Regions from separate parts of the Ningiella algicola genome, predicted to be linked through region 1. Evidence: predicted binding sites of a transcription regulator. Region 1 holds the regulator's gene; the other holds the start of a gene.
The links. Region 1 encodes sigma-54, which starts transcription at its own class of promoters, with help from an activator protein. Its sites were predicted from a motif close to GTTGGCACGNNNNTNGNNT; they were not measured.
Positions count from the first base shown of each region.

Region 1 (4,208 bases):
GGCAAGCCAGCAAGCTATCGACAAAGAAAAGACGATGGTAGCTGGGTTAATGCAAGCGCTAATGAGATCATTTACAAAGTAGCTGCAAAAAGCCTTTCTCTGGATGGCGACGCGCTGATAATGCAAAATGAGGTTAGCGTGACCGGCGACTTAATCGTATTTGATATGACTAAAGAACAAATTCTGGCGTCAAGTGACGAAAATAGCCAAGAGGCCGTGAGAACAGTCATTAGCCCAGGTGCCTTTTCAACTGAAGAACTTGAGTCTAACGAAGACAGCACAGCTGACGACGATAAAAAGAAAAATGGCGATAAAGAAAAGAAAACCAATGAAGATGAGAATCCCCTGTGAGTAGCACCTTAAGCGCGCAACACTTGGCAAAATCATATAAGTCTCGGCAGGTTGTACGCGATGTCAGTATACAAGTGTCAACTGGTCAAATTGTGGGTCTGTTAGGACCAAACGGTGCGGGCAAAACGACCACCTTTTATATGATCGTTGGGCTTGTTCCGCTGGACGCTGGCTTGATTCAAATTGACCAACTCGATATTACCTTACTGCCAATGCATGAGCGTGCTCGTCACGGCATAGGTTATCTCCCTCAGGAAGCATCGATTTTCAGAAAACTCACCGTGTATGAAAATCTTATGGCCATATTGCAAACACGAAAAGAGTTGAACAAAGGCCAACAGGAGCAGCATGCAGATGAACTGCTAGATGACTTCAGTATCAATCACATAAGAAATAATTTGGGCATGAGTTTATCTGGTGGAGAGCGTCGCAGAGTCGAGATAGCGCGGGCTCTAGCGGCAAACCCCAAATTTATATTGCTTGATGAACCTTTTGCAGGTGTTGACCCAATCTCTGTTAATGATATAAAGAAGATCATATATCAGCTTAAAGAGCGTGGTATTGGCGTCTTAATCACAGACCACAACGTGAAAGAAACCTTAGACGTTTGCGAGTTAGCTTATATCGTCAGTCACGGCGAATTAATCGCATCGGGCAAGCCTGATGAGATACTAGCGAACCAAACCGTAAGAGACGTATATTTAGGCGAACAGTTTGCTCTTTAACTCGGTGCTAGACGTATACGTGAATGTGTATACGCTTGTACGTTAGTGCGAATTAACGAAAGGAAGTAGATGAAACCCTCGTTACAACTAAAGTTTAGTCAGCAGCTCACCATGACGCCGCAGCTTCAGCAGGCGATAAAACTCTTGCAGCTATCTACTTTAGATTTACAACAGGAAATCCAAGAGGCTTTAGAATCAAACCCCCTTCTTGAGATGACTGAGCAAGAGTTCTCAGATGGTGATGATTCACGAGGCGACGAATCCAAAAAAGAAAAGGCGTCAGAGTCAAATTCAGAACAAGACGCAAACTCTGCCTCTAGCGCCGAAACAGAAGTACTCTCTGGCAGTGACAATATGGATAGCCACGACGCGCTTGAAAAAGGTGATCTGCCGGATGACCTACCCCTTGATAGCTCTTGGGAGGAATATTTGGGCTCAAGCTCTGCGCCCATTAAAATGGTGGGCACTAATCCTGATGATGATTATGTGTTTCAAGGGGAAACGTCGGATAGCATTCAAGATCACCTCATGTGGCAAGTGGAACTCACGCACTTTTCAGAAATCGACCGCTCTATTGCCATCGCAATTATTGACTCGATTGATGAGTCGGGATATCTGACCACCAGCAGTGAAGATATTTTAGAAAGCATTGACAACGAAGAAGTTGAGCTTGACGAAGTCGAATGTGTACTCAAACGTGTGCAAATGTTTGATCCCCTAGGCGCAGGAGCTCGCTCTGTGCAAGAGTGTCTCAGCGTCCAGCTAGCGCAATTCGATAAAGACACGCCTTGGTTAGACGAAGCGAAAGCGATTATCAATGAATACTCCGATTTGCTAGCGAGTAAAGACTATCGCACGCTAATGCGAAAAACGAAGCTCAAAGAGGACGACCTTCGAGAGGTGATGCGCTTACTAAAAACGCTCAATCCTCGCCCAGGCAGTGCAATCTCCGCGAAGGAGCCTGAATATGTCATTCCTGACGTGAATGTATACAAAAAGAACGGTGTTTGGACGGTCGAATTAAATAACGATGCATTGCCTGCACTTTCAGTAAACGAAACCTATGCGAGCTTAGGAAAAACAACAAAAAACCCGAACGATTCTCAGTTTATTAAGTCACATTTACAAGAAGCAAAATGGTTTATCAAAAGCTTAGAGAGCCGCAACGAGACTTTACTCAAAGTCTCTCATTGTATTGTGTCACGGCAGCGAGAGTTTTTTGAAAAAGGCCCTGAGAAAATGGTGCCTATGGTGCTTAATGACGTAGCCGAAATGGTGGATATGCATGAATCAACTATTTCCCGCGTAACCACGCAAAAATATATGCATACGCCTCGCGGTATATTTGAATTAAAGTATTTCTTTTCTTCACATGTGGCAACCGAATCAGGCGAAAATTGTTCTTCTACTGCAATTAGAGCCTTAATTAAGAAGCTGGTTGCGGTAGAGCCAACAAGCAAGCCATTAAGTGATAGTAAAATTGCACAAATGCTCGCTGAACAAGGCATTCAGGTTGCTCGGCGAACCATTGCAAAATATCGGGAATCGTTAAACATTCCCCCATCCAACCAAAGAAAGAGTCTTATATAGACAGCAAAAAGAGGACCTAGCATATGCAAATTAATCTTACCGGTCATCACGTGGAAATTACCGATTCATTGCGAACTTACGTGGATACAAAATTTGAAAAGCTAGAGCGACACTTCGATCATATCAACAACGTGCACGTTATTTTGAATGTTGAAAAACTGAATCAAAAAGCAGAAGCCACTGTGCATCTCAATGGCGGAGAGGTATTCGCAAATTCTGAACACACCGATATGTACGCGGCCATCGATTCTCTTATTGATAAGCTTGACCGGCAAGTAATTAAGCACAAAGAGAAATTAAGACGACATTGAGCCTTCCTACCTATGATAATCAGCGACATTATCTCACTCGACCGAACACAGTGTTCGGTCGACTGTCATAGCAAAAAACGTATCTTTGAAGTCATCAGTGAAATTGCTGTCAAACAGAATCCCAGATTAAACCAAAGTGAAGTATTGAGCAGTTTGCTTAGCAGGGAAAAAATGGGGAGCACTGGCATCGGCAACGGCATTGCTATTCCGCATGGTCGCATCGATGGCATCAACCAGATTATGGCGATTATTGTCACCAGCGACGAACCCATAGAGTTTGACGCAATTGACAACAAACCTGTTGATATTTTCTTCGCGATATTGGTACCAAGCGAAGAAGCCGATACACACCTTAAAGCCCTATCAGGCATTGCCAGAAAACTCAGCGACAAAGATATCGTCAAAGCCATCAGAAAGGCAGAGGATAAAAAAGAAATCGTCAGTGCGCTTGCCTAGTTCACGTTGGGTCATTAAGCTTAAAGCTTTCTAAACTCTGTTTCATACGCTGTTTGTGCGTGCCCATAGGAGTAAGTTGTGAAGCTTTTAATTATTAGCGGTCGTTCCGGCTCGGGCAAATCCATTGCGCTTCGTGCACTGGAAGACTTAAGCTACTACTGTGTTGACAATATTCCCGTAAATCTGCTGCCTACCTTAACTCATGCCCTAGCTGACGAACACGAATTGGTTGCTGTGAGCATAGACGTGAGGAACATGCCAAAAGCAGAGCAGGAAATATCCGAGATTTTGGCATATCTGCCCGAATTTTGGGATATTACGATCATATTTTTAGACGCAAGTGATGACGTATTAATAAAACGATACAGCGAAACGCGCAGGCTACACCCTTTATTTAAATTGTCTAATTCGCTTACCGATGCTATCAACGCCGAACGCGAAATACTGATCCCCGTGGCAGAAAAAGCTGACTTAACCATCAATACCGATCAACTCTCTGTACATGATTTAGCAGAATTGATTCGAGAACGTGTTCTGGGCAAAAAAAGCACTGATTTAGTTATCTTGTTTGAGTCCTTTGGTTTTAAATATGGTTTACCCAAAGATGCTGACTATGTGTTTGATGTGCGCTTTTTACCAAATCCCCACTGGGACCCTGACCTACGCCCTTTAACCGGGCTCGACAGCCCTGTAGAGGTTTTTTTAGCAGGTCAACCGCTGGTGATGAAGTTCATATGGCAAGTACAAAACCTAATAACGACTTGGCTGCCTCATC
Region 1 covers NZ_CP171821.2:3,947,467-3,951,674, reverse strand. Annotated here, with positions in the region: gene lptA (lipopolysaccharide transport periplasmic protein LptA) at 1-351, shown strand, start outside; gene lptB (LPS export ABC transporter ATP-binding protein) at 348-1,076, shown strand; gene PN836_RS17145 (RNA polymerase factor sigma-54) at 1,146-2,666, shown strand; gene hpf (ribosome hibernation promoting factor) at 2,690-2,977, shown strand; gene ptsN (PTS IIA-like nitrogen regulatory protein PtsN) at 2,990-3,433, shown strand; gene rapZ (RNase adapter RapZ) at 3,512-4,208, shown strand, end outside.

Region 2 (4,208 bases), 2.2 Mb from region 1:
TGAGTTGTATCAGGAGAATGGACGCTTTTGGCGTCAAGACAGTGAGCTATTTGGTGAGGCCTCGTGGATTGCAGTATTTGCAGGACAAAATGTTTTCCCGAAAGCACCGCACCCGCTGGTCGACATTTTATCGGACGAAAAACTAAAGGACGAAATGGGGCACATCCAACAAGTGCTAAGCAACTCCGTGATGCGTATCCCCAAACACTTTGACTACATAGATAAGTACTGTGTTAACCCTCAGCTCAAACAAACAGGATAGTGTTGATAGCAACAGGTAAAGCACGAGCAAACTTGTCGTAATTGATTTAATAGAGAGCTCTAAAATGAACATAAATTATCAACGCTCCTTATTCGCAAAACGAAAATGCAGTTCCTTACTGTTACTGATTTCTATGGTGCTCTCATTTACTGCCTATGCGCAAGATCGCAATAAGGAAGTAGATGTCGCTTACGGTAAACTTCTTACGTATCTGCCAGAAAACGCTCAACTCATCCATGTCCCTTACGCAGATAAGCTTGAGTATTACGGTTCCAATATTGTGAGTGAGAGGTTCGAGGATGAAGATGTCACTGGCGGCAAGCTTTTACGCTTAAACGTGCTGAAAGCCAGTAAAAATCCATGGGATGATGCGGTCACAGCAGGCGTTGGCGGCGAAATCAAAAAAGGCGATACGGTTTACATGATGTTTTGGGGGCGAATTGCGCCTGATGATCCAAAAAACGACCAAGTTTCTTTACCAGACGCGGGCTTGCAAAAAGGCGCACCACCTTACAACAAGCTTATGTCTGATAATATTATACTCACCAGAGGCTGGCAAACCTTTGCTATGGCCGGTGTGGCTGACCAAGACTATGGCGCTTATGGCACGCAAATTAGCTTTCCCGTCTCCACTGGTGCGCACATTATCGATTTTGGGCCCGTGTTTATCTTTAACTTAGGGAAAGATATTGACATAAAGAGCTTACCCTTTATGAATTAACGTGTAATAACTATGGGCTGAGACGTGCGAACAAACTGCGACTTTCTCAAAGAGCTGCAGTGCTTATCGTCTAGCCACATAGTCATTTGTTTGAACATCTCCTAAAAGGCCGTTATCCGCAGCTTCTACTGTTGCAGTATTATTAAACACCTGGCGAACAATCAGTGTACGCGGATTGATAACGAACTGATGATACTGTTGACCAAAGGTATCCGCTATCTGCTTAACATTAAACAAGCTTAGCTCATCACCTGCTTGTACCTTATGGCTTTGTCCGAGGTTGATTTGAGCCTGTGTATTTGACACTGCCAGTATTCTTCCCATTGTGGGTTCACATAGAGCCGATTCTTCTAACTCAGCAACGGCTTGGCGCAATGTTGTAAGGGCATTCTGTCCGTACTGACTTTGCCAGAATTCACTTGAACCCACGTCAATTGACTGGGTGCTATAAAAATCCCAAGTGCTGATACTGCGATAAGTTTTTTTAGCCACTGTTTTACCCGTCGCACCATTTATCATAGTCAGCGTGATATCAAATGCTCTTGTATACTGAGGGCCTTTATAGAATTCGAAAGCAGAGCCTGCAGCTTTTTTGACAGATACATCGTCGATACTTGCTGTCAGTACATATTGAGTGCTGCTCTTATTTGCCAAAAATACTGCTTCTTGGGGAGCGTCTGACTTGTGCCAGTCAAACACATATGGCTCAATGTGGGAAACTTCGAGCGAGGTGCTAAATCGGTTCATGATTGATTGAAGCTTTAACGCGACTTCTTTGCCAAGATGATGGATTTGACCATAAGCAGCCTGAGCTTCATATCGTAATGGAAAATAAGTGGTAGAGATCTTTTTGACATAGTCAGCAGCACTGCATTGCGCGTCTTGCGCAAAGATGTCCGCTCTAATTGAGACTGTCACAAAACCGTCGTGGTAGACCTCATCTACTAGTTCTACAGATGAGACCTCGCCACTTGCGCGTATTTCAAGCTTTTCATCGAGCAATAAGCCATTTGCGATTTGTTGCACGCTAGTCACCGAAGCGCCTGCAAACAAAAGTGCTTGGCGAATCGCTTCTTGTGTCGCTTCAGCTCTCGCTTGTTCTTTGTCTCCATTAACAATAATGGCTTGTCCACTTGCGCTAAACCAAGCGGCAAAACTTGGCATGCTTGCGCTTAACAGCAGAACAAAAGTGATAAAAAAGGGCTTGAACATTGCACGCTCCTGGCAAAATAAATACAGCGATATACATACGCTATTCAAGCTCTATGCCAATAGGGTCTGCACTTCCAAGCTAATTTTGCATTAATTAATGCACACACCTTGTGTACTGGCATATGCTTTGCTTCATCCTGATCAAATCAGGTACATAAATGTGTGCGGCGCTTTGTTGCGTCGGTCAAAATGAGGAAACAGCGTTGATTAAATCACTGCCTAATTCATCACCTATGCGAAATTCCATGCTTAATGAAACTAACAAGCGTGCTGAAAACGCAAGTGGCAAAGCTAAGCTAGCCAGAGCGCTATTACTAGCGTGCACCTTCTCTATTAGTGCCTGCTCTTCATTAGTATCGAAGCATGTTGAGTGGGAAACCGTTGCTCCGCAGCAATATCCAGTCTTAAATGCGGTAGGTTATGCGCCTATTGCTGCCCAGCTAGGCTTAAATGATACAAGCAAACGATTACAGGCAATGAAAGCGTCAAAATTAGATGCGTACCGGGAGTTGGCAGAGCAGGTTTATGGGCAGCGTATTGATGGCGATCAGTCCGTTGCAAATCTTATCCTCACTGATACTCAGTTACAAGCCTCAGTAGAAGGCGTAATACGAGGTGCTCGAGTGTTGAAAAGCTATCCTGTAGGAGAGGACACTTATGCTACCGAATTAGAGCTTGATATGGCGCTTGTGTACGACCTTTATTTAAGTACAGCAAAGCCTAAGCGCATAAAAGACGTGACATACTATTAGCGCAGTAAATTAATGCTTATCAGGCACAAAAAAACGCACTTTCTAGTGCGTTTTTAGTGGGTGCAAATCCAAAGTGAGATAATTCTTAAATGACCTTATGCCGAAATACGCTTGCCTAGTAAATCCGCATTTGCCTTGCCAGCACGGTCGTAGGTAATAGACTCTTTTGCTCTAAGTTCCATCATCATATTTCGTAGGTGAACTAAACGAAGCTGCCCATGTTCAACCGACTTTGCGTTGATTTCAGTCAGGTATTTACACTCGTTTAGCACTTTCTTGCAATCTTCTAGCAACGCGGAACAAGCGTGAGGAACGTCTGACTTTTCAGCCACTCTTGCATACATTATTTCCACGGCTTGATCTTGCGACTCTATACTCGCTAGCAACTCAGATTTATCTTGCAACAGCTGCATTAGTTTCTCAGGCTCGCGTGAGCTGATTAAGTGTAACTCTTGCTCCAGAACTGCTTTTAATTCACATAGCAATTCCAGCTGCTTGGAAATTGCATTTTCAAGACTGCTAGCCATGGTAACTCCTAAGCCTTAACGCCTAAAATTTGCGATTCTAGTACCGCAATTTTGTTTGCGAGTACTTCAGGGTTGACGCGGTATTCGCCATCGGCAATTGCTTTTTTAAGCTTGTCCACTTTTTCCTGATTTACGGGCGCTTCGCTACCTTTTTTCTGTACGTTAGCAAGCTGCTGTGCAGACTGCGTTAGCGAAACAGAATCTTGACGAGCAGGCGCCGCATTTTGAGAAGCGGAAGCATTGCTTGCAGCGTTTGAAGACTGCGCTTGTGTTTGCTGTTGCGCGAGTTTAGACGGATCTAACTGCGGCTTGTTTGTGTTGTTAATATTGTTAATTGACATAGTATTGCACCACCATTTATTACCTCTACATCTCTTGTATCGGCTGCACTTGTCTAATCTTTAGTGCTATATGCGACATTTTTTTGTCGCCAAATACAATTATAGCAATTTATTGACAAGCTGCCGTTTAAAAAGTGCTATATGTATACTGAGCACTCAAACAAGCTCTGCTAAGTTTGTTTTACGCTTTTTGTCCAAATACCCTCGTTATCTGGGCCTTGCGACGCTTCGGCGTGTATAGAATGTATCGTAGCGTTTAGCCTGAGGTTTAATTCACAAGCTGTACGTAGTTATGCTGTTAAATACGCTTTTACTTAAATCACACGCTACATGAGCCTATTTGCAACCATCGTGCCAAGCGACACATCTTGCTTCCCTTGACGATACATCGCC
Region 2 covers NZ_CP171821.2:1,383,050-1,387,257, reverse strand. Annotated here, with positions in the region: gene PN836_RS06220 (tryptophan halogenase family protein) at 1-262, shown strand, start outside; gene PN836_RS06215 (hypothetical protein) at 327-983, shown strand; gene PN836_RS06210 (flagellar assembly protein T N-terminal domain-containing protein) at 1,047-2,195, opposite strand; gene PN836_RS06205 (LPP20 family lipoprotein) at 2,441-2,947, shown strand; gene flgN (flagellar export chaperone FlgN) at 3,043-3,474, opposite strand; gene flgM (flagellar biosynthesis anti-sigma factor FlgM) at 3,483-3,815, opposite strand.
Region 2: a site for sigma-54 is predicted at 2,310-2,328, ahead of PN836_RS06205 (LPP20 family lipoprotein). Genes of this name have one in related genera too.